2 linked regions of the Pelagicoccus sp. SDUM812003 genome follow. The protein of the gene in region 1 interacts with the protein of each later gene in a pairwise test. Links are inferred from orthologs where the notes say so. Each region holds a gene or a part of one and is shown on either strand. Other genes may lie near its edges.

The links.
Region 2: the proteins of QEH54_RS03305 (region 1) and panC interact in binary tests that used the Escherichia coli proteins (3 or more experiments, as listed by UniProt). The link is inferred for Pelagicoccus sp. SDUM812003 from one-to-one orthologs.

The regions. Positions count from the first base shown.
Region 1 is NZ_JARXHY010000002.1:247,639-264,724, reverse strand. What follows is about bases 13,370-16,191. They hold QEH54_RS03305 (NUDIX domain-containing protein), read left to right. Parts: upstream 13,370-14,432; coding sequence 14,433-14,951; downstream 14,952-16,191. Other genes in these bases: pdxA (4-hydroxythreonine-4-phosphate dehydrogenase PdxA), read left to right, coding at 15,793-16,191; lpxA (acyl-ACP--UDP-N-acetylglucosamine O-acyltransferase), read left to right, coding at 14,998-15,786; QEH54_RS03310 (hypothetical protein), read right to left, coding at 13,884-14,339; ovoA (5-histidylcysteine sulfoxide synthase), read right to left, coding at 13,370-13,588. In the rest of the region: QEH54_RS03335 (Ig domain-containing protein), read right to left, coding at 1-281; QEH54_RS03330 (putative Ig domain-containing protein), read right to left, coding at 345-7,331; QEH54_RS03325 (aldose epimerase family protein), read left to right, coding at 8,374-9,537; QEH54_RS03320 (sodium:solute symporter), read left to right, coding at 9,556-11,256; more of ovoA, read right to left, coding at 11,456-13,369; more of pdxA, read left to right, coding at 16,192-16,707; QEH54_RS03290 (iron-sulfur cluster assembly accessory protein), read left to right, coding at 16,794-17,086.
Region 2 is NZ_JARXHY010000022.1:46,797-60,482, reverse strand. Bases 3,254-6,064 are described here. They hold panC (pantoate--beta-alanine ligase), read right to left. Parts: upstream 5,151-6,064; coding sequence 4,356-5,150; downstream 3,254-4,355. Other genes in these bases: panB (3-methyl-2-oxobutanoate hydroxymethyltransferase), read right to left, coding at 5,166-5,978; QEH54_RS21175 (type III pantothenate kinase), read right to left, coding at 3,533-4,330; panD (aspartate 1-decarboxylase), read right to left, coding at 3,254-3,510. Outside these bases: rod shape-determining protein RodA, read left to right, coding at 1-466; QEH54_RS21190 (Rne/Rng family ribonuclease), read left to right, coding at 571-2,322; QEH54_RS21185 (hemerythrin family protein), read left to right, coding at 2,518-2,928; more of panD, read right to left, coding at 3,139-3,253; QEH54_RS21160 (UDP-N-acetylglucosamine 1-carboxyvinyltransferase), read left to right, coding at 6,324-7,616; QEH54_RS21155 (hypothetical protein), read left to right, coding at 7,901-8,623; QEH54_RS21150 (mechanosensitive ion channel domain-containing protein), read left to right, coding at 8,691-9,251; QEH54_RS21145 (LacI family DNA-binding transcriptional regulator), read right to left, coding at 9,268-10,332; QEH54_RS21140 (polysaccharide deacetylase family protein), read left to right, coding at 10,466-11,125; QEH54_RS21135 (adenosylcobalamin-dependent ribonucleoside-diphosphate reductase), read left to right, coding at 11,565-13,686. UniProt on the Escherichia coli protein: Catalyzes the condensation of pantoate with beta-alanine in an ATP-dependent reaction via a pantoyl-adenylate intermediate.

The sequences.
Region 1 (17,086 bases):
CCAGCCGTGGTGGGCACGCCGGATATGACGCCGGAGCTCTGATTGATGCTCAGTCCATCCGGCAGAGGCTTCGCTCCTTCGGTGTAGGTGAGGTCGTCGGGCGGATCGCCGCCGCCCCAGTTGAGGTTTGCCTTCAGGTCGTAGGAGTAGGCCGCTCCGACCTCGCCGTCGTCGATGGGAGAGGGAGCTGCGTGGCTGTGGAGGGTGAGGCCCAGGGCCGCGGCAACCGTGAGGAAGCCGCGAACCAGCGCCCGCGAGAAGGATTCGTTGAGAGAATGCATGCTTCTTTTAGGGGTGTGGGATTAACAAAGGTCGAAGGTCATCGATTTCAAACGCAGGGCCCATTATTCGTCGGTTGCGCCGATGACGATTTCGAAACGCGCCTCGATCTCCAGGGTGATGATGGCCCGATCGCCGGTTCCGTTTTCGTTGCTGGCCACAGCCACGATTTCGAAGACGCCGGAGGCGGCCGGGGTGCCGGAGATCAGACCCGATGCCGGATCGATGGTCAGGCCCGATGGCAGACCGCTGACCGAGTAGGAGGTCGGGGCGTTGCTGGCTTCGATCTGATAGGAGAAGGCTTCTCCGATCTTGCCGCTCGCTTGGCGCTCGCTGGTGATCTTCGGCGTTTCCGCCGCCGGGTAGACCACGATTTCGAGCGGAGCGAGCTTGCTCTCGCCGGAATCGTTGTAGGCGAAGAGGCCTGCGTAGAAGACTCCTGGCTTGGTCGGCGTACCGGAGAGGCGACCCGTCGCGGTATTCACTCCGAGCCAGGCGATGCTATGCTCGACGTCGTAGGAGGTCGGGTCGTTGGTGGCGCTGATGGTGTAGCTGAAGCTCTTTCCGACCTGAGCGGGAACCTTGGTCACGCTGGTGATGACCGGAGCTTGCAGCGACGGAGCGATCTTGATCACGAGGAACTTCGCATTGCCTTGACCAGTTTCGTTGGTGGCGACCAAGGTCACGGTGTAGCTGCCTGGCTCCTCGGGAGTTCCGCTAATGATGCCGGTGGCGTTGTTGATGCCCAAACCTGCTGGCAGGCCAACGGCTTCGAACTCGGCGCTCGGTGGAAGCGGGCGTTCTTGCGGCATGTTGGATGCGAGGATTTCGTAGCTGAACTCGTCGCCAACCGTGCCGGAAGTCCGCAGAGCGGAGGTGATGCTCGGCGCCTCCAGAGACGGCTCTACCTTGATCTTCAATGGCTGCGGCAAGCTGGTGCCCGCGTCGTTGGTAGCCAGCAGGAAGACGCTGGAGATGCCCGGTTCGACCGGAGAGCCCGAGATCAGGCCGGTGGTCGGATCGAAGTCGATGCCGCGTGGCAGGTCTCCCTCCACGGAGAAGGAGTCGATCTGTTCGCTGGTCGCCACGATCTGATAGGAGAATTCCTCGCCCACCTTGCCTAGAGCGTAGGACGGGCTGGTGACCCGCGGCATTGCAGCCCCGGGAAGGATGAAGAGCGCCAGTGACGCCGGTTCGCCAGCTCCAGCTTCGTTGCTCGCGTTAAGCGTCACGATGAACTCGCCCGCTTGTTCGGGAGATCCGGAAATGAGGCCTGTCGCGCTATCGATGCTGAGTCCTTGAGGCAGATTCGGGCTGAAGAACGAAGTCGGATCGTTGGTCGCGAAGACCTGGAACTCGAAATCGTCTCCTACCTTGCCGATGGCGTAGCTGCCGCTGAGGATTTCAGGGGCCGCCGCTGCGGGGAGAATCTCCAGCAGGACGCCTCGAGGGAGGCTCTGTCCAGCTCCGTTGCTTGCCACGACCACCATCAATACGGGTTCTCTGGTCGGCGTGGTCGGCGTGCCGGTGATGAAGCCGGTCGACTCGTTGAGCGTGAGGCCGTCCGGAAGATTCGAGGCCTCGTAGCCAGTCGGCGTACCGGTGGCGATGATCTGATAGACGAAGGGTTCTCCCACCTTTCCGAAGGCGGTGCCGGAAGAGGTGATCTTCGGCATTTCCAGAGAGGGACGTATCGCAAGGATGAATACCATGCCGTTTCCGGATCCGCTTTCGTTGGATGCGCTGAGGATGACTTCCTTCACGCCAGCTTCGGTCGGAGTTCCCGAAATCAGACCCGTGGTGGCATCCAGTGCCAGGCCAGCCGGGAGCGAGCCGGAGAGGGCGAAGCCGGTAGGCTGGTTGTTGGCGATGATCTGATATTCGAAAGCTTGTCCCACCTGACCCTTCTTGTAGGGGGCGCTGACGATCATCGGAGCTTCCAGTCCTGGGATGATATCCAGAATCAGGAGACGAACCGGTCCCCATCCCGCCGCGTTGCGAGCTCGGATGAGCATATCGAAGTAGCCGGCTTTGTCCGGAGTTCCGCTGATCAAACCAGCGCTTGCATCGAAATCGAGCCCGCTAGGCAGGTTTTCCACTGCGAATTCGATCGGGTTGTTCGATGCTACGATCTGGTAGCTGAAAGCTTGTCCGCTTGTTCCCTTTGCGAATGGGGAACTGGATACAACCGGCGCGTCCAAAGCTGGCGCGATCTTGAAGTAGACCTTAGCGTAGGAAGAGCCTCCGGGACCAGCTATCTCTAGCTCGATCGCTCCCGCAAAGGCGTTGGTCGGCTTGCCGGTGATCATGCCGCTAGCGGAATCGATGCTAAGGCCCGCTGGCAGCGCGTTCGGGCTGCCTTCGGAGATGGACCAGCTGCTCACGGTGCCCGATGCGGGCGGATGGAAGAAGAACTCCTGTCCTACCTTGCCTCCGACGTTGTTCGGGCCGGTGTAGCTCGGAGCTTGAGCCGCGCGTTTCACGAGAACGGATGTATTGAAAGATCCCATACCCCATTCGTTGTAGGCTTCCACACGAACTGGGAAGAAACCGCTGACGAGAGGCGTGCCGGAAATCAGTCCTGTTTCAGAGTCGAGAGTGACGCCTGCCGGGAGACCCCAAGCAGCGAAGCTGAAGGGCGATTCCGTAGCGTTGACTTGGAAGCTGAATTCAGCCCCGACCTGGGTCTCCAGGTAGTAGGGACCGGAAACGACTGGCATGCGAGGCTGCTCCTCGATGAAGAGAAAGAGCGTGGTGCTCTCGCCGGTGCCTGACTTGTTGCGGGCGCTAAGCTGCACCTCGAATTCGCCCGCTTCGGTCGGAATGCCGTGGATCGTTCCAGTGGCGGCGTTCAGACTGAGTCCTGCTGGAAGCCCTTCGGCGAAGTATTCGCTTGGGAAGTCCGTAGCATGGATCTGGTAGTTGAACTGGCCGTTCTGATGACCGACCCACCACTGTGGACTGATGATGATTGGAGTCGGCAGTCCTGGGGCGATACCGATATTCAGGGCGAGGCTTGGCAGCTCGCCTTGGTCTACGGTCACGTAGACGAAGTGGTATCCTGGATACAGGGGAGTGCCGTAGACCCGACCTGTGGTTTCGTCCATGGACAGCCCCTCGGGCAGCTGGGTCACAAATCCACCTGGGTCTTCACCGACCACGAAGGAAGATCCGCGAACGAAGGTCGGGAGTTCCCAGTCGATTTCCACGTTTGAGGTGCCGTTGATGAACAAGGGGATTTCGGGTATGGGCTCGCCGCCTCCGAATTGACCGAGCACGTCGATGTGCAGCAGTCCGTAGCCGACGCCGGTTTCGTTCTTGGTCACGATCAGCACGGTGAAGAATCCGCCGAAGTCGAACTTGCCGTTGAGGATCATGCTCTCCGGATCGTAGCTGAGGATGCCAGGAACGTCGAAGAACTCGATGTACGACTCCGTCGGCTCGTTGGTGGCCACGACCTGGTACTCGAAGTTTTCACCAGGAAGCGCAGAGATGTAGTCGACGCTGGTGACCTCGGGCGACCCTTCTGGACCGCTCACCACTACTGGAGCGAACACGGTGAAAACGTGGCCGTCTTCGTTGACCTTGACCCAGAGAGGATAGACGCCGCTCTTGGTCGGCACGCCGGATAGCACGCCATCGGTGGTGTTGAAGGTGACGCCAGGAGGCAGTTCGGAAGCCTCTCCGTCCTTGCTGTCGACGATTTCGAAGCTGACGGTTTGGCCCATGACGGGCGCTTCGAAGTAGAGGCGTTCGCCCACTTTGGCGAGGATCGGCTCGACGTGGCCGTCGTCAGGCTCCTCGTAGCCGGGACCGGTCGGAAAGTTCGGGTCGTCCGGCAGCGTTTCCGGAGTGTAGATTTCGAAGATGATGTGCTCGCGGCGCGTGAAGCCGAACTCAGTCACCTCGAGGTGAAGGTCATAGAAACCCTCCTGCGATGGCACTCCCTTGATGAGGGCGTAGTTCTGCAGATACTCCAAGCCTGGAGGAATGACGGAAGGCGTCCCGTCTGGACCATTCACGATAGCGACTTCGCTGCGAGCCGGGTCCGCGGGTAGTGGAAAATCCAATACTTCGCCTACCATGCCCCAAACGTTGATGGGGTAGACTTCGTGTGGATCCTGGAACGAGCCATCGTCCCAAACGTCCACGTCGATCAGGAGGAATCCCTTTCCATTGTCATTGGACGCCACTGCGAGCAAGGTATAGAAGCCTGGGTCGGCGATCGCGCCTTTGAGCGAGCGGCTTGTGGCATCGTAGCTGATGCCAGGGATCTTCCCAATGATCTCGATCGTGGCAGGACCATTGGCGAGGGCCAGCGGGAACTCGATCGGGCTGCCGAGCTTGGCGTTGAGATAGTCGGGCGAAATGAATTGAGGGGCTGCAGCGCTGTCTCCGATGAAGAAGATGAGCTTCACTTCGGTGACCTTTTCCGGCTGCGTAATGGAAATATGGGTACGGAAGAGGCCAGCTTCGGTGGGCGTTCCGGCGATGACCGCGTTTTCCGTTTCAGAGAAGCCGATGCCAGCAGGGAAGGTGGACTCTCCGACTAGCTCGAAGGTCGCGCCTGCGAATTCGGCAGGAGCCTCGATGCGGAACGGCACGCCGACGCGTCCCACGAGAGGCTCGGTGTCTTCGATGACGCCGTCCGGCACATCGGGATCTCCTCCCGGATCGTCGTGCGGATACTCGACGTCGAGATAAAGGATTCCGTAGGCGTCGCCGGCTTCGTTGGAGGCACGCACGATCAGGTCGTTTTCGGATTCGTAGTCGAAACGTCCTGACACCAAACCTGTGCTCGGATCGAGCGAGAGTTCCGCTGGCGTTTCCTCGAAGGCGAACTCGGTTGGCGAGCCGGATGCGAGGATCTGGTAGTCGAAGTCCTCGCCGACCATGAACTCGGCTTCGGAGAAGAAGGAGAGCTTGGGGGCGCTGCCTCCGTCGCTTACAAGGAAGAGGATGCGCTTGAGCTTTTCGATGCCGTCGGCTCCTTCGATGCGAACGAGCACGTCGAAGATGCCGGATTCGGTGGGAGAGCCCACGATGGCGTTGGTTTCCACGTTGTAGCTCAAGCCTGTCGGCAGAGCGAAACTTTGGCCTTCCCATTCAGCGGGGAGGGAGACCGTTTCCGACTCGTTTGTGGGGAACTTGAAGGAGAAACGCACGCCAACGGCGCCGAAGAGCACAGTCTCGTCATCACCTTCGTGGTATTCCGGCGGATAGTGCTCGCCAGGGGCGCCTCCACCATAGTTGTTGTATTGAAAATCGAAGTACAGAGGGACTTGGCGGGATTCCTCGCCCTCGGTGATCTTAAGCATGGAGTGGTAGAAACCGCCTTCCTGCGGGAATCCAACGATCAAGCCGTTCTCGGAATCGATTTCAATGCCCACCGGAAGTTCGGCTGGAAGTCCGTCCTCGTAGGAACCGATTTCGATCGAGGTCTTGGAGGGATCGAAAGGAAGGGAGAAGCTCACGAACTCGCCTACGAATCCGAAGATCATGTATTCTTCGGTACCGCCGGGACCGCCACCGTGGTAGGCGTCGAAAATATCGAAGTAAACTGGGATGCGAGCCTCATTGCCGTCCTTGACGCCGTAGATGGCCGTTTCGAAGAAGCCTGGATGGACCGGGGTGCCATGAACGCGCTGGGTCTCGGGGTCCCAAGCGATGCCTTCCGGCAGGACGTCCCATTGGATCCGAAGCATGTCTTGCGGGATGTCGACCCAATAGTCGATGGGCATTCCGACATCTCCGATGATGTTGATAGGCGGGATGTATCCGCCCGTGCCGTCGTCGAAATTCGCCGGAGCGATATCGAAATCGAAGTAGTCCTCGTATTGTTCCGCTCCGTCGGAAACGATGAGGATGAAGTGATAGAAGCCTGGATACTCGGGTACGCCGTCGATCGCGTTAGTCTCGAAATTGATCTGCAACCCAGGAGGCAGCATGGAAACGGTGCCGTCCGCGTACATGCCGTAGTCGACTCCCACGGCATTCAAGTCGTAGGGAAGCGGGAAGCTAAGAGGTTGTCCTGCAACGCCGGATACGTAGCGCGGCTCCGAATGCCCGTCCTTCGGCGGATTCGGGTTCGAGGGGTCGCCCGGAAAGTTTTCTGAAAGGAACGCGTCGATGAATACGGGCATGCTCACGGTGATGCCGGATTCGACGAACTCGACCTGAGCTTCGTAGTGACCTTCGGCTTGCAGCGTTCCAACGAGCTTCTGATTGGTCGAATCGTAGTCTATGCCAGTGGGGAGGCCCGAGAAAACGATGCCAGAAATCTCGGGGCCGGGATCAAGCGGAAAGTCGAGCGGCTGGCCGACGATGACGTTGATTTGAAGGAGGTCGTCTTCAGCTGGCGGAGTTTGCGTGCCGTCGCCAGGGGCGCCGATAGCGCTGCCTTCCACATAGATGGTGACCGGGATGGAGCGTGGCTGGCCGGCCTGATCGAAGTCGACGCTGCCATAGTAGTCGCCCGGTTCGTTGAGGGAGCCGGTGATGGCGTTTTCCTGATCGTTGTAGGAGACGCCTTGCGGGAGACCGACCGCTTGAATGTTGGAGGCGTCGTGAGGAACAGGCACTTGATAATAGATTGGCTGGCCCGCGCCGATCGATATAACGACTTCGAAGGTCTGCTCGTCTGGGGGAGGTTGAGAGCCGTCTCCCGGCTGGCCGGGATAGTCCGCCGCAGTGAAGACGCCGATGCGGATGGGCATGCCATGAGTGACGCCGCCCTCGGTGAAATCGACTTGGGCGAAGTATTCTCCTACCTGATCGATTTGACCGAAGATGACTTGCTCCAGGCCGTCGTACTCGAGCCCGGCGGGCAGTCCGCTAACCTGTATGTCGCTCACCTCCGGCGGCGCATCGAGAGGAAAGTTGATTGGCTCGGAAACGATGGCGTTGATCACGAGCTCCTCTGGCTGGCCTTCGGGAGGAGGCTCTTCCCCGAGCGCGGGGGAGATTGCCAGAGATTGGAGGATTAGAGCGATGCCGAGGCTGAGGAGTTGGAGCCATTTGCCCTGAATCGGTAGCGGAGCGGATTTGGTCATGTTGTCTGGTCTCTGAGGTTTACGCTTTGCCGGGGAAATGATGATGGAATGGAGAAAACCCGTTGGAGCGTTGTTGGTCCCTCATGGTTTGGCCTGAGGAAATTTTTAGGAGTTATCGGAAACGGTGCGGCAGCGGCCTCCTTGAGAGCCCTTTGTTGAGTCTATTGCCTCTTTATGCTCAGTTTACATAACTTGCTCCATAGACCTCAGATACGGTGAGGGGATTTCCCCTCGGAGCGTTTACACGACGTGTTCGCTACCAGAGAGAAAAGGGTAGGGTCCTCCAGCGGTTCCTAGGACCTGTATTGATATAGAACATACGTTCTACAGAAAAATGGATACGAAAAGCGGGCCGGTTCGCGAATCCGCAGCGTTGGTTTGGGAAAGAGCTGGAAGCGTCCTCGACGCTAGAGCTCGATGAAGCACCCGTAGAGGGACGGGAAAATCACGTCGCCAGTCGGAGCGAAATCAGTTCGATGGCAGAGGCGGGGCAGCTGTGGTGGCCAGCCTCGCTCATGCGGATGGGAAGGGCCATTCCAATGGCCGATTGGAGCTTGGTCAGACGGTTGCTATGACTTTAGTTAGGGTTGATGCAAGGATGCTGGCGGGAAGCAGCTGAAACGATGTTATTGCTCGCTTGCCAAAGCGTTTGTCCCGTCGCGTATTAACTTTACTGTTAAGTAAAAATCGGATTGGACCAGTTCAGGGCAAAACTCACAGTATCCGCGGCCCGCTTAACCCAAGTTGGCTTTCGTTCTTGAGCAACCTGTTCAATCGTTTAACCCTCTGACCTCTATCCCACTACGAAGCTATCCCTTCCATTTCCTTGTCTTGTCCCCAAGTCCCTTCGCCGACCCTTCCCGATGTATGGAAGAGGCGGTGTTCGCTGGCTGTGGAGAAACTTGTGGCAGGAGAGTCAGTAGTTCCGAAGTTCGAAAACGACCGCCGTCGCGCCGACGCTATCTCAGCGTTAGCTGCGTGATGGATTTCACGGCCTAGATCGCATTCAGAATTATACCCAATAAAACCCTAATAGAAGCTTATGAGACTGCATGGTTCATCATTGAAAACGTCGCTCTACGTGGCCGCCCTGACCGGGGCGCTTGTCATGGGAGCTGGCTGCGCAAAGGAAGGTGACGTTGTGAAACAAACCGACTTTGGCACCACCGAATCCGGCAAGGAAGTCACTCTCTACACATTGGACAACGCCAATGGAATGGAAGTGGATATCATCAACTACGGCGGAATCATCGTTCGTTTGACCGCTCCGGATCGGGACGGAAACTACGAGGACGTGGTGCAAGGATTCAACACCTTGGCCGAGTACGAAGCGGACGCCTCGTTCCAGGGAGCTCTGATCGGTCGCTATGGGAACCGTATCGCTGCGGGCGAATTCGAGATCGATGGGACCACCTACGAGCTGGCGACCAATGACGAGCCCGGCGACATGCCCGCCCACTTGCATGGCGGCATCGTAGGGTACAACAAGGTCGTTTGGGACGCTGAGCCAGTGGTGGAGAACGGCATCGAAGGCCTCAAGCTTTCCTACCTCAGCGAGGATGGCGAGGAAGGGTATCCAGGAAACTTGGACATCACCGTGACCTATTGGCTGCAGGATGACGACTCGCTGAAGATTCACTACCATGCGACCACTGACGAGAAGACTCACGTAAACCTCACCAATCACGCCTATTTCAATCTGAAGGGCGAAGGCGAGGGCTCCATCCTGGATCACGAGTTCACCATCTACGCCAGCAAGTTCACGCCGGTCAACAAGGGGCTCATCCCGACCGGCGAGCTTCGTCCGGTGGCCGGCACGCCGTTCGACTTCACCACGCCGCACACCCTCGCGGAACGCATCGGAGACGAGAACGAGCAGTTGTCCTTCGGACTTGGATACGATCACAACTGGGTCCTGGACAATCAGGATGGCGACATGGCTTTGGCTGCCACAGTATACGAGCCTAACACCGGCCGCGTTATGGATGTATTGACCGAAGAGCCTGGCATTCAGCTCTACAGCGGCAACTTCCAAGACGGATCGCTCACCGGCAAGTCGGGCAAGACCTATGACTATCGCGGCGCCTTTTGCTTGGAAACGCAGCACTATCCAGACACTCCGAATCAGCCGAATTTCCCAACAACCCTCCTCACGCCGGACGACGTCTACGATACGACGACGATCTACAAGTTCAGCGCGAAATAATCTAAACGGATTAATCTAATGCAAAGTACCTTAGAACTAATGGACTGGGCGGTGATCGCCCTGTACTTCGTCGGGATCGGGCTGATCGCCTGGTGGTCTGGGCGAAACCAGAAGGATACGACCGACTACTTTCTCGCGGGGCGCAACGCTGGCTTCTTCGCCATCGGCGCCTCGATCTTCACCTCGAACATCGGTTCAGAGCACATCGTCGGTCTGGCGGGCCAAGGGGCCTCCACCGGTATGGCGATGGCGCACTGGGAGTTGCACGCCTGGGTGATGATCCTGCTGGCGTACGTGTTCGTCCCGTTCTATTACAAGTCCGGCGTTTACACGATCCCGGAGTTCCTGGAGAAGCGTTTTAGCTCCAAGTCGCGCTTGCTGCTCTCTTTGGTATCCTTGGTGGCTTACATTTTCACCAAGGTCAGCGTCACTGTTTACGCCGGAGCCTTGGTTTTCCAGGTTCTGATGCCCGACACTTTCGGCTCGCCGGAAGCGGCCTTCTGGGTGGGAGCGTTCATGACGGTGATCCTGACCGGTCTCTACACCGTTTTCGGCGGTATGAAAGCGGTGCTCTACACCTCCGCTCCGCAGGCCATCATCCTCATTTTCGGATCCTGTCTGATCACCTTCTACGGCTTGAGCAAGCTCGGCGGCTGGGGCCATCTGGTTGAGATGGCGAGCGCCAACTCCGAGCAATTCGCACTGTGGCGTCCGCTTTCCGATCCCGATTTCCCATGGCTCGGCGTGCTTATCGCTTCCCCGATCATCGGTGTCTGGTACTGGTGTACCGACCAATACATCGTGCAGCGTACGCTGACTGCGGCCAACCTCAAGCAAGCGCGAAAGGGCGCTCTGTTCGGCGGTTTGCTCAAGGTGACTCCTGTACTGATCTTCCTCATCCCAGGTCTGATCGGCTGGGCCCTCCATCAGGAGGGTGTCATCACCATCCCGTCTAAGATTCTTCCCACGGGCGAATCGGTCATCGATGGGGACATGGTTTTCCCGACCCTCGTATCTTCACTGCTTCCGGTGGGCATCCGCGGCTTGATCGTAGCCAGCATGCTGGCGGCTCTGATGAGCTCCTTGGCTTCCCTGTTCAACTCAAGCGCCTCCCTCTTCACGGTGGACATCTATGAGAAGATGCGTCCGGGAATGCCTCCAGCGCACTACGTGTTCGCCGGTCGTGTGGCGACTACCGTGGTCGTTGGCGCCGGCATGCTTTGGATCCCGGTCATGAAGCTTGTCGCGGGCGGTGGACTCTACCAGTACCTGCAGAGCGTGCAGGGCTACCTGGCGCCCCCGATCACCGCGGTCTTCCTACTCGGTCTCTTCTGGAAGCGGATCAACGCCCACGGCGCGGCCTGGGGACTGGGTGCCGGATTCGGACTCGGCATGCTCAAGCTGACCATCCAGACCTTCTTTGGGGCGAGCGATGCGAAATTCAGCGATCCCGCATTCCTCGCCGCGATTGGCGATTTCAACTTCCTCTACGCCACAGGCGTACTCTTCGCGTTGAGCATTGTCATCGTCATCGTAGCCTCGTTCATGACGGAACCACCGCCAGCTGAAAAGGCGGCTCTCACCTATGGCGAGATGATCAAGGGCAAGGATGCGGAAGAGATCAAGTCGAGCTGGGATGCCGGCAACAAGACGCTTACGGCGATCATTGCGTTCCTGGTGGTTGGCCTCTATCTCTACTTCAGCTTCTGGCTTGGTTAGAGGCGGCTTTCGCCCCTCGTGAGCGGGCGAAACCGTTCAACCAACTGAAACCATTTTCGGCGGGCTTCGATTCGATTCGGAGCCCGCTTTTTGTATTCGTTTCGTCGGGGCGCTCGCGAGTTGGGCGGGATGAGGTCGCGAAAAAGGACGAACCGTTTGGGGTTCGTCCTCGAAGCTCTTCGCGTAGTCTGTGCTCCGGCTACTTCTTCTCCCAAACGGTGACTTGAGTCACGTTGTGCTCGAAGGTGCGAGCGGTCTTGCGTAGCGCGTATTCCACGTCGCGCGGTTCGCCGATCCGCTTGAAGGCAGGCCCGAGAACGCGCTCGAGAGAGTCCAGGCTGGTGACGTTCTCGCCATCCACCTTGAAGCCGCCGAGCCAGTTGTCCTTTTCGGTGACCTCGCTCCGCCAGTCGTAGGTAGAGGAAATGACCAGCAGTCCTCCTGGATTGAGCCGCTGATGGGCCGAGGCCAGGAATTTCTCGGGATTGTAGGTGCGCTCTAAAACCGTATCCAAAAGGATGAGATCGTAGCCCTTGTAGATGTCCTTCAGGTTCGACGGGTCGCCCTGCATGAAGTCCACCTTTTGGCGTGTTCCATCCAGGCCGAGCTCCTGCAGGTTCGCTTGATGGAAGGAAACGATCTCGCCTTCCTCGGGCAGCACGTACTGAGTGTAGCCTTTGTCCTTCATTTGCACGCCGATGCGGATCATGCGGGCGGTGAAGTCCATGCCAGTCACGTTCTGAAATCCCGCCGCGAGCTCGAAGGCGGAACGTCCTGTCTTGCAGCCAAGCGCCAAGGCGGATTCCCGTCGGCGATCTGACGCGAGATCGAGACAGATCTGGGCAAGGCGTTCAGGATAGTTGGCCACGCCGAAATAGTCCTTTCCGTAATTGAATTCGCAATACGGAATCACTTCTGGATCGGTTTCCCAAGAGTCGTCCGGTATTTCCACTGGAGCGTCGCTGACGATGTAGCGGAAACCGGCATGTTGGTAGAAATGCCGGCGAAACGCGTAGCGCGAGGCCTTCAGGCATTCGTTTCCGGTGGAGATCCACGAGCCGCCTTTGATCAGGTTGTGTTTCGTGTCGAAAGTAGGCGTGGAGAAGTCGTCGTAGAGCGGATGGACCTCGAAACCGGCGAAGCCGCGGATCGGAGTTTCGGTGTGCTGCCATACGTTTCCGACGATGTCGTGAAAGCCGTGTTTGAAGGCGTGGGTGTCCACAGGCACGGAGGAGGCTGGGCCTTCGAGGTTTATGTTTCCAGGCGCCTTGTTCCAGCTTGGAGCGTCAGGAAGTTCCGTGTAGTCGAATAGTCGATACCATTCCTCCTCTGTCGGGAGACGGACCGGTTGGCCGGTCTTTTCAGCCTTCCAATTGCAAAACGCTTTCGCTTCGAGGTAGTTGGTTTCCGCGGGCCATGACCAAGGCATGTCGATTTCCTTGAGCATGGTACGAAGCTTGTAGCTGCCGTCGGGCTGGGGTCGCCAGAACCGAGGGCAGGTCGCTTTTTCGTAGGTCACCCAGTTCCAGCCTTCATCGGTCCAGTAGCGCTGCGTCGCATAGCCGCCGTCGTCGATGAATTCCATGTATTCACGATTGGATACGAGATACTTGGAAGCGGCGAAGTCCTTGATCTCCTGGGTGTGAGCGCCGTACTCGTTGTCCCACCCGTAGTAGGGGTCGTTGCGGTTTTTTCCGAGTGAGACCTTTCCCCCGGGCACCGTGATCAGCTCGTTCGACGGAGGCGGGTTGTCCTTCTCGCATACCTTCCAAAGCGGATGGGCGCCATCGAGCATTTCCAGCGGCAGTTGGCGGATCAGCACAGAGCTGGTCTCGAGGTGGATTCGCTCGTGCTCGATGCCCATGAGGATGGGCCAGAACGGGCTCTCCCAGCTGATCGGCAGCGTGATGGGGAGCTTGGAAATGAGTTGGTCGATGGTTTCGCGCACCTTTTGGCGATAGTCGCGCACGGCGTCGGGGTCGGGCCATTCGTAGTGCGCTTCATTCAAGTCGTCCCAGGACATTTCGTCCACTCCGATGGCGAAGGTGGATTCGAACTGAGGATTGATTCTGTCGACCAGTTTCGCCAGCACCAGCTTGTTCATGAAAAACGTGGCGGTGTGGCCGTAATAGAAGATCAGTGGGTGCCGCAAGGGATCGGCCCGGGTGGTGAACGCTTTCTTGTCCACCATCGGCTCGAACAGGGCTTCGTAGGCGTCGTAGGTTTGGTGGAAGTAGCGGCGGATTTCTTCGCGTTTCGCTTCTGGATCTCCATCCGCCAGATTCACTGTGTAGGGCGTCTTGATTTCCGTGGTGGCCTGGTTGCTGATCATGGGCTTCGAATCGGTTAGGGTTGGCGTTTGCAAGGCTCGGCGACTTAGCGCGGACGGTCCATCACTGTTGCGTGAAATGGGCGTGAAGACAAGCGGAGGTCCGGCTTTGTTGTGTCAGTTTTTCTAGACGAGTTCGCGGGGCCTATGGTTGCGCTTCCGGATCGTTTGGCGCGTGATTGCGCCAAGGTTTCGTGTCCGGTAGGTGGATACACGTGAACCTGTTCAAGCGTAGGCCTTCTTCGGCCCGTAGGGCGACCTCGCGAATCCTGGCGGGCCAGTCTGCCTCCGAGGGCGGTTAGAAGTCGCTCTCGATTTCCGGAATCTTGTTGTCGGTCTTCAGGACGGTGACCGGGATCTTGGTTTTGATAGCGATGCCCTGCTCCTTGAGGAAACGGGCTCCGACGGCCTCGCAGGCTTCGCCGATGGACTTGACCGGGTACTTGCGACCCTTTTTGGAGATGTTGTATTCGTAGGACGCTCGGATCAGTTTCTCCAGAGTGGTGCCGACGTTGTCGTCCTCAGGGATTTGGGCCACCCAGCCGACGTAGTCTTCGTCTGGCAGGGTGCCGCGCGGGTCGGAGACGATCATCACGAACTGCTTCTTGACCGGCGGCTCGCGGTTGGCTTTTTCCGCCTCCGCTTCGGCGGCGGCCTGTTCCTCGATTTGTTTCAGCACTTTTTGGATGACCTCTGGCTCGAGCTCGTTGCTGGAGAGGACTTCGTGAATCAGTTCGACGGAAACTTTGGCCATAGCGGGTTTTTACAAATTTTTTCTCGTAGTGCGGGGGAGGCTCTGCTCCATTTTTGGAGCCAGAGGCACTCAGATTTCTCCATCGCTCACACCATGCAAGAAGATATTTTCGACATCGTTGATGAAAACGACCGGGTAGTCGGCCAAGCCCCTCGTTCCGAGGCCCATGCCAAGAAGCTTCGCCATCGAGCCGTGCACGTTCTGGTCTTCAACAAGGAAGGGGAAATCTTCATGCAGAAGCGCTGCAAGACCAAGGACACTTGGCCGGGGGCGTGGGATTCCTCATGCTCCGGGCATGTGGATAGCGGAGAGGACTACTTGGAGGCGGCGCTGAGGGAACTGGAGGAAGAGCTTGGCTACCAGCCGAAGCAGGAGCTGGAGCTCTTGTTTAAGCTCCTGCCGAGCGAGGAGACGGGACAGGAGTTCATCAATGTCTATCGCGTGACCGGCAGCGGACCGTTTCGACTCAATCACGATGAGATCGAAATTGGAGAGTGGATGAACGTCCCGAACCTGCTTGAGCGGGTGGAATACACGCCTAAGCGCTTCACCAGCGCCTTTCGTCTGGTGCTGACCCGACTGCAGGCCCTGCAGCTGATTCCTTCCGCTTGAACATTGGACTTGGCCCGCGATGCGGGCACGCTATAAACCGCCCGCTATGATACACCCAAGCGCTGTCGTTTCGTCGGAAGCAAAGATCGGCCAGCAGGCCGAGATCGGACCGTTCGCGGTCATCGAGGCGGATGTGGAGATCGGCGATGGAGTGAAGGTGGAATCGCACGCGGTTATCAAGGACGGGGCGCGTATCGGCCATCGAGTTACGATCGGCAACGCGGCGGTGGTGGCTGGACTGCCGCAGGATCTAGGATTCGACCCGAGCAGGAGGACGTTTGTTCGTATCGGCGATGGAACTACATTGCGCGAGGGGGTGACGATCAACCGAGCCACGAAGGAGAATGGGGCGACCACGGTGGGTTCGGACTGTTTTTTGATGGCTAACTCCCACCTAGGGCACGACTGCCAGTTGGGAAACAAGGTGGTTCTCGCAAACGGGGTGTTGCTGGCCGGGCACGTGACGGTGGGTGACTTCTCGTTTTTCGGCGGCAGCGCCGCCAGTCATCAGTTTTGTCGCATCGGTCAGGGATGCATGGTTGGCGGTTTGTCCGCGATCACTATGGATGTGGCGCCTTTCACCATGCTTGCGGAGCGCAGCGCGCTGTTCGGTTTGAACGTGGTGGGGCTGCGTCGTCGAGGCGTGGCCCGCGAGGCGATTCGCCAGCTGCAGCAGGCGTACAAGTCCGTTTTCGCCCACTCGGGAAACCTTCGGCAGAAGGCGGAGGAGTTGCTGGCGGAAGCAGGGGATCCGAGTCCCGAGCTGAGGACTTTTCTGGAGTTTTTCGCCAGCGGAAAACGGGGCTTTTCCCGCCCGGGGCGGGCCAAGGACTAAGCGCGTATGGGCCGCAAACGCATCGCGATCACCTGTGGCGATCCCTCCGGGCTTGGACCGGAGCTCATCGAGCGCTGCTTGGTGGAAAATCGCTACGAAGGCGCGGAGTTCGTCCTGTTCGGCCCGGGAAACTGGATCGACAGCATCGTTCGACGCTCCGATCTCGCGGTGAGTGGGGAAAGCCTGAGCGAACAGGTTTTCGAAGCTGGCCAACCGAATCCCAAAGGTGCCAAGGTCGCCATGGCTGCCATGGAAGCGGCGGCTCGATCCTGCTTGGAAGGGCGTTGCGACGCGGTAGTGACTGGCCCGATCGCCAAATCGCTCTGCGCCGAGGTCGGGTACGAGTTTCCCGGTCAGACCGAGTTTTTCGCCTATCGTTGGGGCGGCGAGCCGACTATGGCCTTCGTGGGTGAACGCCTAGCCCTGTGCCTCGCTACTTGGCACATCCCTTTGGCCGAGGTGCCGGAGGCTTTGACGCGTCCGGTCTTCGAGCGAGCGGTAGAGGCTGCCCACATGCTGGGGAAGCGACTCGGTCGCATGGAGCCGAGAGTGATCGTCTGTGGGCTCAATCCGCACGCTGGCGAGGACGGCTTGCTTGGGTCGGAGGAGAAGGAGCGACTCAATCCATGGCTGGATGCCTTGCGAGCTCGTTTGACCGGGAGTATCGAAGGCTGCGTGCCGGGCGACACGGCCTTCGCTCGGGCTATGAAAGGAGAGGCCGATGTGGTGGTGGCGACCTATCACGATCAGGGATTGGCTCCCTTCAAGGCGGTGGATTTCGACAGCGGCGTGAACGTGACGCTAGGATTGCCGCACCTGAGGGTTAGTCCGGACCATGGCACCGGTTTCGGAATCGCCGGCAAGGGGATCGCGAGCCCGGGCAGCACATCGAAGGCGATAGAGCTCGCTATTCGATTGTAGGCGAGGCGTTTGCCAGGCAGGATGTGAATCGCTCGCACGCTCTGCTTGATTTCGGGCGAGGATCGTTCGATACTTGTTACGTGTCTATGGGAACAGCAGTAGAGTTGCCCGAAGGGGTGAGACGTGGGGATGATCGTCTGATCAAGCTCAGCGACGATGCGGTGAAGAAAGTGGCTTCCTTGCTGGAGCGCGAGTCCGATAAGCAGTTTCTGCGAGTGGGCATCTCCGGTGGCGGCTGCAATGGTCTTTCCTACAAGATGCGCTTCGAATCCGCTGCCCGAAAAGGGGATATCCTAGTCGACTTCGGAGGCGTGGGGGTGATTGTGGATAGTAAAAGCGCTCTGTATTTGAAAGGCACGCAGCTGGATTACTCCAACGC
Region 2 (13,686 bases), on another replicon or contig:
CGATCCCGGCAAAGCCGACCCGCGCGGGTCCGGCTGGAACCGGGAACAATCCGTCATTTCAGTCGCCTCGGGCGGCCCGTTCGGCAAAGGCTGGACACAGGGCTCCCAGGCTCAACTCGGCTACCTGCCCCGGTCGGTAGCCCACAACGACTTCATATTCTCCGTTCTCGCGGAAGAAGCCGGCTTTATGGGAAGCGCTGTCGTGATCTCCCTCTTCGGTTTATTGTTAGGAAACAGCCTGCGCATCGCGGGCATGGCCAAAGACCGCTTTGGCACGCTGCTCACGCTCGGCGTGGTGGCGCTGTTTTCCGTCCACATTTTTGTGAACATCGCAATGACGATAGGGCTCATGCCGATCACAGGACTGCCGCTCCCGTTCTTAAGTCACGGAGGCACCTTTGTAGTGAGCTGCTGCATTCTCATGGGACTCGTCCAAAGCGTCTATCGCTATCGAAAGGACTTTTAGATCGCTGGTGAAACAGCGACGCGAACACCCTTTAGACGCCCCCAAGGAAACAAACACCAAGCTCTCTCCATGGCTGCCTCCTGTCGCAACACAGGAAACGCCAAATGAGCGAACAAGAAAACAAAACAGACCAACAAAACCCTTCACAAAGCAAACTCGATGAGGAACTTCGCCAGCCTCCTAAGCAGACGAAAGTAGAGCCGGTCGACCAGGACAAGCTGCGCAACGAAGCCCAGCAACGGGCCAAGAAACGACCTCTGATGACCAAGATCATCGAGACCTTCAAAAAAGAGAAACGCCCCTATCGTGAGCTGATCATCAACTCCGAGCCGCTCGAGACCCGAGTCGGCCAGCTGGTGGACGGCATCCTAGACAAGTTCGACATCGAGCGCCGCCACTCCGCCCAGCGCATCGTGGGCGGCATCTTCAAGGGCCGCATCAAGAACCTCGACCCAGGCCTCAAAGCGGCCTTCGTGGACATCGGCATGCCCAAAAACGCCTTCCTGCACTACTGGGACATCCAGCCGCAGGACGCCGATTCCTCCATCGAAGTGGTGCGCGTCAACTCTTCCAAAAAGAAGAAGAAGCAGGCCAAGATCCCGCTCAAGGACATCCCCAATCACTACCCGATCGGCACCGAGATCACCATCCAGATCACCAAAGGTCCCATCGGTACCAAGGGTCCCCGCTCCACCACCAACCTCTCCCTGCCAGGTCGCTTCATCGTGCTGATGCCCTACAGCGACCAGTGCGGCATCTCCCGCAAGATCGAGGACGTCAAGGAGCGCCAACGCCTCAAGAAGATCATCCGCGACCTCACCATCCCGGAAGGCATGGGCATCATCGTGCGCACCGCTGGCGAAGGCAAAAAGGCCCGCTACTTCGTGCGCGACCTGCACATCCTGCTGCAGACTTGGGAGAAGATTCAGAAGAAAATGGATACCGCCAAGGCCCCCTGCTGCCTCTACAAGGAGCCGGACCTAGCGGAGCGCACCGTGCGCGACTTCCTGACCGAAGACATCGACCGAGTGCTGATCGACAATCCGAACGACCATGCCGCCACCACGGAAATGGTTTCCCAGATCTCCAAGCGCAGCACCGCCAAGATCCAGCTCTACCAGGACTCGATCCCCATCTTCGAGCGCTACAACATCGAGAAGCAGATCGAGCAAACCTTCCAGCGCCAGGTGCCTCTGCCCTCCGGCGGAGCCATCGTGATCGAGGAAACCGAAGCCCTCATCGCCATCGATGTGAACACCGGTTCGCACAAGAACAAGAAGGGCAACGAAAACGATACCATCTTCCAGGTGAACTGCGAAGCGGCGGAGGAAGTCGCCCGACAGATCCGCCTGCGCAACATCGGCGGTCTGATCATCATCGATTTCATCGACATGAAGCAGCGCCGCCATCGCAACGCCATTCTCAGCCGCATGCGCGACGCCATGGCGACCGACAAGGCCAAGACCCACATCCTGCCCATCTCCCCGCTCGGCATCATGCAAATGACCCGCCAGCGCATGCAGGAATCGGTTTCGAGCGGTCTCTACACCGACTGCCCGTACTGCCGCGGCAAGGGCATCGTCAAGTCGCCCACCACCGTTTCAGTGGAGCTGCAACGCAAGCTCTCCGGCATCGTGCGCCGAGCTCGCAACCGCACCCCCGACCTGGCCAAGGCCATCAAGCTACGCATTCTGGTCAACCCCTCCATCATCAATCGCCTGCGCGAGGAGGATGCCGACCTGCTGATCAGCTTGGAAAAGGACTACAACGCCCAGCTCACCTTCCGAGCCGACCCGAACTTCCACGTGGAAAACTACCGCGTCATCGACGTCGATACCGGAGCAGCCTACGGCTAAGCCGAGCTCGTAAAAAGACTTACAAACCACAAGCCCGACTGGTCTATCGCGACAGTCGGGCTTATTCGTTGCCGACTTGACATTAGCGGATCGCATTCGACCTTATCGCCCAAGCGGTTTGCCAATCCACGCAAAACCGATTCGCTTAAGTTCCCACAAATCAGGAAGATACCAACTCAATCAACTCCCGAACTCATGGCCCTCGAATGGAGCGAAGCATACGAAACCCAAATCAGAAAAGTGGACGAGCAACACCAGCAGCTCTTCCGCTTCGCCAACAAGCTGGAGGAACTGATCGGCCAGGAAGCAGCTAGCAGCGAGGAAGTCGAACAGTTGCTTCACTTTCTCAAAACCTACGCGGAAAGCCATTTCCGCTACGAAGAAGCCTGTATGGCTAAACGACGGTGCCCCGCGGCGAAAAAGAACCGCCTCGCCCACCAGACCTTCATGGAATTCTACGAGGACTCCACCGCGAGCTATCGGGAAAACGGCTTCAGTCGCGAGTGGCTGGAACGCCTCAACAGCTTCATTCAGGACTGGCTGCATAGCCACATCTGCGCTGTGGACATCGAGCTAAGACACTGCCGAGGCGCTCCGAAAACCTGACACAGCGCCTCCCCAAAACGCTACGCAGGCCCCGATCGAACCGCCCGAACGCGCCGAGGACGTCGCGTTCCACCCGCTCCCCCAAAAGGTGGTGCGTGACGTCCCCGGCACGCTCTTTCCCATCAGTCCGACCAGCACCGGACCAGCACCGGACCAGCCCTCTCCTACGCCAAGAAACCAAGTTTTTGCTACAACGTTGTAGCAAAAACTTTACGGCCGGCGCACCGGCGGCTCGCTGATCTTCTTGATGGAGTTGTCCTCGTTCATGAGGACGAGCTTGGGACGGTAGTTGTCGATCTCGTCATCCTCCACTTCCTCAAAGCTGGCGATGATGACCTTGTCGCCGCGATGCACCAGACGGGCGGCGGCGCCATTGAGGCAGATTTCCCCGGGCTTGCCCCAGATGACGTAGGTGGTGAGACGATTTCCATTGTCCACGTCATAGACGTCCACCTTCTCGAATTCCACCAAGTCAGCCGCCTTGCAGAGGACGGGATCGATGCTGATCGATCCTTCGTAATTCAGGTCCGCATCCGTCACCGTAGCGCGGTGCAGCTTCGACTTTAGCATGTGTCGCTTCATTGTAAAAATTCCTATTTCGCTCTTAAACTTCCGCCGCTTCGGCGGGCTCTTTCACTGGATTCAGATCCAGCACCGCATTCACTCCTCTCAGCACCAGATCCGGCACCATGACATCGAAAATCCCCGTTTCGCTAAACAGCCGCGAAAAGCCGCCCGTAGCGATGATCTGACATTGCCGATCCGAGAAGGCTTCCTGCCGGATGCGAGCGATGAGCTCTTTGATCATGCCGAGGTAGCCGAAGTAGAGGCCGCCTTGGATCGCTTCCGTGGTGGAGCGGCCAAGGGCGGATTTCGCCTTGGTGATTTCCACGAACGGCAGCTTAGCGGTCTTGGACCCGAGAGCGTTCATGGCCAAACCAAGACCGGCGCAGATGGCTCCGCCGAGGTACTCGCGATTGGCCGTCACCGCGTCGAGCGTGATCGCCGTTCCGAAGTCCACCACCACCGAATCCTTACCGGGAAACAGCTCCGTCACCGCGATTGCGTTGGCGATGCGGTCGGCGCCGACTTCCAGCGGATTGCGGGTCTTGATCTTGAGCTTGGTCTTCACCCCGGCTTCGAGGAAAAGCGGCTCGAGGTTGAAGTAGATGCGACACGCGTTGCGCAGAGAGTGCATCTCGTCCGGCACCACGCAGCTAATTCCGATGCGTTCGATGGCGTGCGGATCCACGCCATGTTCCTTCAAAACGGAAACCAGAAACAAGCCGATCTCGTCTCGAGAAGCGCGAGTGCTCTCCTTGCGGAATTGAATCACAAACCGGTCTCCATCGTAGACCGCCCCATGCATCTGGGAATTTCCTACATCTATACAAAGATTCATCTTAAACCCCTTCTTGGATAATAGCTTACGCCTTCGATGCCACCGCTGCGGCCGTCTCGGCGAGGTCCATGTTGTCAATCAACCGCACGCCCTCGAGCACCACCGCCCCGAGGCGACGGCCCTCCAGATCGGCCACGTACTCGACCTCGAAGCCCAGCGTCTCCAGCTCGCGGGTCGCATCCTGCGGCGTCTCGGCGGCGCGCATGGCCTGGTTGAAACGAGCCGCGAGCTCCAGCCCCTGCGGGCTCAGGCGACGGTTGCGCGAGCTCATGGCCAGCCCGCTTTCGGTGCGTCCGGTGGGACACGGCACGATTTCCACCGGCAGAAAAAACGCTTCCACCATGCCGCGCACCAGCTGCAGCTGCTGCCAATCCTTTTCGCCAAAATACGCCCGCGTGGCGTCCGCGATGCAAAGCAGTTTCATCACCACGGTCATCACCCCGTCGAAATGCCCCGGGCGATGCTCGCCCTCCAGCACGGTCGAAATCTCGCTCTCGGTGATGCGGTAGCGGTAGTCGTCGGGATACATCTCCTCGTAGGTCGGAGCGAAAACCGCCTGCACGCCGAGCTCCTCCAGAGCCGCCAGGTCCTCCTGAAAATCCGCCGGGTACTTCTCGAAATCCTCCGGGTTGTTGAACTGGGTGCGGTTGAGATAAATGCTGACCGCGGTCAGGTCGTTCTCCGCTAGCGAACGCTGCGCCAGCGAGAGATGGGCCGCGTGCAATCCTCCCATGGTGGGAATGAAACCGAGCGTCTTGCCGCCCGCTGCGCCATTTCGCCAATCGCGAAACGCGGAAGCCGTCTTGATAACTTGCAACATGGCAACGCCCTCCGCTTAGGAAGCCGCCTTGACCAGCTTCGACGAATATTCGCCGGCCGCTGGAAAAGCTTTGGACTGCACGTCGGCGCAGTAGCTGTCGACCGCCTGACCAATGGTCTCGGCCAAGTTGGCGTACTTGCGGGCGAAACGCGGCTGGAAGCTGCGATCCATGCCAAGCAAGTCGTTGACCACCAGCACCTGGCCGGAAACCTCCGGTCCGCAGCCGATCCCGATGGTCGGGATGGTCAAAGCCTCGGTCACCTGGGCCGCCACGTCGCCGGGGATGCATTCCAGCACCACGCTGAAGCAACCCGCTAGCTCCAGCATCTTGGCGTCCTCGATCAAGGCTCGGGCCGCGGCGTCGCTCTTGGCCTGCATCTTGAAGCCGCCAAACGCGTTCACCGACTGCGGCGTCAGTCCGAGGTGCCCCATCACCGGCACCCCACTATCCACGATGTGCTCGATGAGCTGGATGTTGCCCTTGCGCCGCTCCAGTTTCACCGCGTTGGCCCCAGCCTTCATCAGCTGGTCCACCGCGTCCATGGCGATTTCGGTGCCCTTGCGATTGGAGAGAAACGGAAGGTCGGCGATGATCACCTTGTCCGGCGCTCCTCGTCTCACGGCGGCGGTGTGGGTAGCGATCATTTCCACCGTCGCATGCACCGTGCTGTCGTAGCCGTGCACCACCATGGCGCAGGAATCGCCGACAAGAATCGAGTCCACACTCGATGCGTTCAAAATCTTAGCGGTCGCCGCATCATAACACGTCACCATGGTGATCGCGCGGCCGTCCGCCTTCCACTTCAGGAAGTCTGGTATGCTTTTCATAATTCGGGTGCCTGTCGCGAGGATCAGGATCCAAAGATGAGTGTTAGTAGGATTGTGTTTTCTTGAGAATCTTGGGTCAGCTGGATTAGGCGCCTGGCTGCTCAAGACCCGCTTAACAAACGAATAAGTTCACCTGAAGCAATGCAAAATGGCTCGAAATAGGGACGCTTAACACTTCTTTGCGCAACTGGTTTTTGTAACGTTGCAAAAACCAGTTGCTTAACCGTGGAGCTGCGAGAGGTTCCCTGCACCCGCTCTCCCTTGCGAGCGCAACCTTGCCTCCGCGTCCCCAATTTTATTGAAAACCGCTAGGCGGCTCGCGAAGCTCGGCTTCGAATCATCCCCATGGCCAATCTCATCGTACACGGCGGCAAACCGCTTTCAGGAACCATCACTCCTTCGGGCAACAAGAACGCAGTTCTTCCTATTCTCTGCGCTACTCTGCTCACGGATGAAGCGGTGACCTTGAGCAACGTGCCAGCCATCACCGACATCGAGAAACTGGTCAGCTTTTTCCGCTCAATCGGCTCCCGCATCGACTGGGATCGCGAAGCCAAAACCATGCGGCTGGACCATTCGGAACTGGAAACCGACTTCGACACCGCCTCTCTCCCGCAAGGCATGCGTTCGGCGGTGCTGCTCTTCGCCCCGCTGCTGCATCGCTTCAAAAAGATCGCCCTCGATTCCAACCCCAAGGGCTGCGCTCTGGGCATCCGCGAGCTCGATCCGCACCTCGAAATCCTCGCCTGCCTCGGAGCGACGATCGAGCACAACGGCGAACTGAAACTCACGATCGAAGAGCGCTTCACTGGGGCCTCCCACTGGGCGGACTACATGTCGGTCACCACTACCGAGACCTTCGTCATGGCCGCCGCTTTGGCCGACGGCGTTTCCACGCTGACCAACGCCGCCAGCGAGCCGCACGTGCAGGACCTCTGCCGTTTCCTCATCTCCATGGGAGCAAGCATCGAGGGCGTCGGCACTAGCGTACTGACCGTCACGGGCGCGGAAGCTCTCCAGGGCGCCGATGCCGCCATTTCCTCCGACCACCACGAAGTGGCGACCTTCCTCGCCCTCGGAGCCATCACCGGCGGCGAAGTTCAGGTGCTCGATTCCACGCCTCAGCATTTCGATCTGATCAACCGCAGCTTCGACAAGCTAGGCGTCACCATCGCCTACGACGGCAACACCGCCATCTGCCGCAGCTCCCAGGAGTTGCGTATCCAACAACCGTTTACACCCAACCTCCTTCCGAAAATCGAAGCAGCGCCTTGGCCTTACTTCCCGGTCGACCTGCTTCCCCCCATGGTGGCCCTGGCAACCCGATCGGAAGGCGTAATGCATTTTTGGAACAAGGTTTACGAAGGTGGCTTCTCCTGGCTGCCCGAGCTGGTGAAATTTGGCGCTCACGCCGTGGTGAGCGATCCGCACCGCATCATCATTTTTGGGCAACGCCCCATGCGACCGGCTGTAGTTGAAGCGCCATACATTATACGAGCTGCAGTCGCTCTCTACATGACTGCCGCCAGCATCGAAGGCCGCAGCATTGTGAAGAACGCCGATCCGATTCGGAGGGCCCATCCGAACTTCGCGGAAAACCTGCGCAAGCTCGGGGCGGAAATCGAGTGGGACGAATAGGACTTGCAGGCGAGAAGGGATAAGCCCCTCGCTCCTAGGCGCTTCCCTCGCCATGCAAAGCGCACGGCGCCAGCCCTTGGGCGCTGCATTGCGCAGTGAGAAGAGCGCCAAGCTGCAACTGAAGCCGACTGGCGCGAACATTGCGGAACCGAGAAGTCCTGTTCGCCTATCTGGCAGACCGATCGTTGCTATCGCCCAACGGCGGCGAGAGCCAAGCTCGATCAAGCTCCAAGGACGCGAAACCGACGACACCCAAAACGAAAGGACCGACAATGCTCTACAGTATGAAATACTTCCTCGACCAAGCCTTCATCGTGGAGGGAAAGGAAAACGGGAAGTGCTCAGACTTCTATTTCGACGACAACCAGTGGCGCCTGCGCTACCTCGTGGTGAAACAAGGCATCTTCCTAAACGCGTCCAAATCGCTCCTGTCGCCCAGCTCCTTGCTGCGAAGCGAAATCGAGGCTCGAGCAGAAGGCATCCCGCTCAACATCAGTAGCGAAAAACTGGATACCGCTCCCACTCTCGACGAGCGACTTCCTGTATCCCGGCAAAAGGAGATGGAGATCGCAAGCCACTACAGCTGGTCCACCTACTGGGAAGCTCCCAGCGCCATCCAACCTGCCGCATCGATGGATGTGCCCCCACTGCTCGAGCCGCAGGACGAGCGCGACCAGGACCCCAACCTGCGATCCTTCCAAGAGGTGCTCGGCTACCGAGCGCAAAACGCTAACTCCACGCTCGGGGAACTGAACGACTTCATTCTCGACCTCAGCGACTTTTCCATCCCCTTCATGGCGATCGACGCGAAGCCCGGCGAGTCAGGCGGCACGCGCCTGATATCCACTCGCCTGCCGGAAAACCGTATCCGCTTCAACTACGCGCAAAAAGAGGTTCTAACCGACTGCAGCTCCTTCCACTTGAAGGAAAGTCCCAGCGCCGATCTGAGCGACGGACGCCTTTCTCTGGGCGATCAGCAAAAGGTCACCCTTGCTTCCCATCTCTAGCTACCCCGATACGACCAACCTTATCCGATAAACTGCCGACGAAACCGGCACGCCCAGTCTTATGGACATGAAAGAATTCCTCTCAAAAATCGACGGACAAGCAGTGCTGCAAGGAGCCATCACCACAGTGATCATCCTAGTCGGAGCGATGCTTATTTGGCTCCTCATTTCCAGAGGACTCCAACTCCTAGAAAGACGCCCAAAGGTATCCAAAACGCTGATACTTCCGATCAGGCTCGCATTGCGATACGCCCTCTTCCTGATGGCGGTTCTCCTCATCCTGACCTCGTTCGGCATTCCGATCGGAAACTTCTGGACCTTCGTCTCCACCTTGCTCGGTTTGATCGCCATCGGCTTCGTGGCGGTGTGGAGCGTATTGAGCAACATCTCGGCCACCTTCTTTCTCCTGCTGGTCCAGCCCTTCCGAGTGGGAAACTTCGTGAAGGTCGTTGGCGATGACATCATGGGCGAGGTCATCGATATCAACTTCATGTTCACCACCATCCGCAGTACGGAAGGCGACGTCTTCAACGTTCCGAACAATCAGTTTTTCCAAAAGGCGACGCTCAGACCCGCCGATCCCAAAGCCTACATGAAAAAGCTGGAGGCGAAGGAAGACGAGGCCTGATCTTCGCGAGGCAATTCTAGTCGCCGGAAAGCGCGGGCTCCTTGGTCGGCAGAGATCGTCCGTCGACCCATGTGCCTTCGACCATGGTCGATGTCGGATAGGCCGGGAGGCCGAACTGGTTTTGCTGCAACTGACCCGCCAGGATCTCCACCGCCATCTCGCCCACGCGGTGGCAGTTGTGCACCACTCCGGCGATCTCCCCGTCCTTGCGTTCCGGATACACATCGATGTAAGCGACATCCTCAGGCAGCCTGACGTCCAGCTCTCGAAGCGCTTGCTCGACAAATAGCGAGTGGCTGACGATCACCTCCGGTCGCCATTGGTCCATCCATTGCTTGAGGTGCCGGGCATCGATCCTTCGATTGTTTTCCGGGCCCTTCTCAAAGAAAAGCATGGGGATGCGCTCCTCCTCCCGCAGCGCTAGCTGGCCGGAGAGAAAACCGCTGGACCAAGCCTGATTCACATAGTCGTCCCACCAGCGCGGCATGATGCATCCAATTTTTCGATACCCCGCGTCTATGGCCTTGCGCATAGCGAGCCGCATGATCGAGCGCTGATCGTTCGAAATGGTGTGCACCGCCAAAGAGCTGGGAAAAAAGTCGATCTTCACCGCGCTGAACTTCGTCCAATCCCAATCCAGCTCGTTGTCGATGGTCGGCATGTGCGAGGCGATCACCACGCCACGAATGCCCCGATTGACCAGAATCTCGCCGATGCGCTGGATGGAGAGGTTCGGATCGCCCAACCAAAAGTGATCGAGCTTGTAGCCAAGCGATTCGGCCCGTTCCGAAGCGCCCTCGTAGAACTGGCGGTGCGCGTCCACATCCTTCCAGCCGAAGCGGGTGTTCCAGTGCGTCACGTAAGCAAGAGGCGAGGCCTTGCGCGACGCGGTGGCGTTTCGCCGGTAGGCCACCAAAGCCCCGAGGGCCGGGTCGGGGCGATATCCCATCTTCTCCGCCAAAGCCTGAATTTTTTCGATGGTCTTCTGCGGAAGTCGCGGATGATTGCGCAAGGCCATGGACACCGTCGTCGGGTGGCATCCATACTCCTTAGCAACGTCCGCCAATGTTATGCGTTTCATCACGGGGTATCGAGGTAGTAGATCCGAACCAGCAAAGCGTCGATCGCCGTTTTTCGCAAGAAGGGTCTATAGTTAGACAAGCTTCCCCCATCGAGCCATTGCCCCGCGCGCCGGAAGACCCTAAATACCGGTCATGCTGCGCTTTCTCATCGCTTCATTCAGCCTTGTTTTCCTCGCCCAGGCCGCCCCTCCCATGACACCGCCAATCCGTATCGCGCTCGTATTTGACGATGGCCCAGCGCCCGAACAGGCGCCGAAGCTGCTCGAGATCCTCGCCTCCCGCGGCGTACGCGCCACCTTTGCCCACGTCGGCGAAACCATGAGCCAGCATCCGCAAGTCGCTCGGCTGATCAGCGAGCGCGGACATGAGATCGCCAACCACTCCCTGCGGCACCGCGATCCGGACAGCCTCAGTCCTAGCGAACTGCAGGAGCAGATCCAACGATCCCAAGCGATCATGGCATCGACTCTCGACACGGCCCCGCGTTGGTACTGGCCGCCGTTTCTCAAAACCAGCGAGTCGATCCGCGAAGCCTGCCGCTCTGCCGGCATCGCGCTTTACGAGCCGGCCTCCATCGTCGTCTCCCAGGATTACGACACCTCGGTTTCCGCGGACGAAATCGAGCGCCTGGCCACCACCGGCGTGACCGATGGGGCGGTGATTCTCTTCCATGAATGGCGGAAGGAAACGGCCGACCGCCTTCCCGCCATCCTGGACGAGCTCAAGCGGCAGGGCTGCGTCTTCCACACTTTCACCGAGCTGCACCAAGCCGTCGCGGCCAGCGCTCCTTAGCCGTCACTTCCCATTTCCGTCCGATAGCGTCCCCGAGCATCGCTTGGCGCAAGGATCGAGCTGAGGCGACCTAGGCGCCAAGGGTTACTGTGTATGTACAAACCGCTCCCGCTGCGCTAAACTCCCCGCCCGATCCGGCGGAGGCGCTCCAAGACATGTGCAGCGCTCCAATCCGCTCGTCGAACCTGCGCATGATAGCGGTTCGCCTGACGCCGAGCAAGCAGACTCGGACCAGGCGCCAGCCGGCTTTCAGGTCCTGCGGCCAGCTTTCGAAGTCAAGAAAAACCGAGGAGAATAATTACCCTTCTGTCTTTATTTCTTCTTTAACTTCCAGACCCCGGCGCCTACAAAAATCAGCTCCTTCGTTTTCTGAATTCGTAGCCCCCGCGAACCGCGATTTCACCTCATAGCACACACAAGACTATCCTTTTATTCATTCATGAAACCACTCCTAGAAGACAGCGCCGAAACCGCCACTGACGACATCTCTCTCGACTTGGGCTATGGTCAAACGCTCCAGCTCGAACCGCGCGAAAACCTCATCGGAGGCATGACCATCGAGCGCCGTTTCACCAAGGACAAACGCCATCCGTACGAAACGGTGGAGTGGGTGCGTCGCGACGTCGCCATCATGGACTGGAAAACCGGCAAGCCGAGTTTCGAGCGCGAGGGCGTAGAGGTGCCAGAGCATTGGGGCGACAGCGCGGTCAAGATCACCGCTTCGAAGTATCTTTTCGGCAACGATCCGGGTACGCCGCAGTACGAGGATTCGTTTCGCCACGCCTTCGATCGCATCGCCAATACCTACACCCTTTGGGGCTGGCGACACGGCTACTTCGCCACCCTCGACGACGCCCTGGCCTACAACCACGAACTGAAGCACTTGCTGGTCAAACAGATGTGGGCTCCGAACTCTCCCGTCTGGTTCAACATCGGCCATTGGGAGCAATGGCGCTGGGACCGACCCGACTTGCGTCCGTGCATGAAAGCCCGCGGCAACCGAGCTTACAAAGCCCATATCCCCACCGACGGGACCTCCGAGGACATCAAAGTCAGCGAGCTGGACAACGCCTACATCCACCCCCAAGCCTCCGCCTGCTTCCTGCTCGATGTGGAGGATTCCATGGAGAAGATCCTGGAGCACCAGATCGCCGAAGGCGGCGTATTCTCCAGCGGCTCCGGCGTGGGCATGAACCTTTCCACCATCCGCTCCTCCGTTGAGCCCATCAGCGGTCGCGGCCAAGCCTCCGGTCCCATCTCCTTCGACAAGGGCTACGACCGCATGGCGGGCGCCATCAAGTCGGGCGGAAAAACCCGTCGTGCCGCCCGCATGGTGCTGCTCTTCGCTGACCACCCTGACATTTTCAAATTCATCCGGGCCAAAAACGACCAGGAGGAGATCGGCAAGATCGTCCTGCGCGAGCACAACGTCTCCGTGGCCCTGCGCGGCATCGCGTCCAAGTTCGCCACCAGCGGCACCCCTGCCCAGCGCATGGCGGCCTCCATCGTGCTCGGCATGCCGCTCTCCAACGAGCTCACCTACGGGGCCGGCATGGACGACCTGCTGTACGGCGAAACGCTCGCTCATCAGAACGCCAACCACAGCGTCTCCCTCAAGGGCGACTACTGGCGAGCCCTGCAAAGCAACGGCGACTACCACACCCGCTGGGTCAGCGACCCCAACCACGTGGCCGACACCTTCAAGGCGGAGAAGATTCTCGACGAGATCGCGGAATGCGTGTGGCACAACGCCGAACCGGGCGTGCACAACAACGATTTCATAAACCTCTGGAACCCAGTCAAAAGCGACGGCGACATCCTGACCAGCAACCCGTGCTCGGAGTATCTTCACCTGAGCTTCACCTCCTGCAACCTTTCCAGCTTCAACGTTTATCGCTTCTACGACGCCGAGACCGGCCGCTTCGACGTGGAGGCCCTGCGGCACGCCGCTCGTCTGGCCATGATCGCGGCGGATCTGAACGTGGAGGAAGGCGGCTTCCCCATTCCGGAAATCGCCCGCGGCACCTACCTCTACCGCACCACCGGCATCGGCTACGCCAACGTGGGCGGCCTGCTCATGTCCATCGGCGTGCCTTACGACTCCGACGAGGGTCGCATGATCGCCAGCCAGCTGGTGAGCCTACTCACTTCCGCCTGCTGGAAAGCCAGCGCCGAGATGGGCAAGGAGCTGGGAAGCTATCCGCGTTTCGAACAGACCGAAGAAGACCTGCGCGAGGTGCTATCCCTGCACGCCGCCACCCAAGAGCTTTCCAACGAAATCGCCAAGGGCTGCAACGATGTCCTCAAGGCGGCCGACGCCATCTACAAAAAGCGCAACAAGGAGCTCCCGCAGTCCCAAGGCCTCACCGGCCGCGACGCCCTGCGCGGCTTCGCTCGCAGCATCGAAAACAAGTCCGCCGAATCCCACCCGATCGTGGAGCAGCTGCTGGATGAAAACGCTAAAGGCTGGGCCGAAGTTCTCGAAGCCAAGCGCTTCCGCAACAGTTTCACCACCGTGATGGCTCCCACCGGCACCATCAGCGCCCCCATGGGCGTCTACG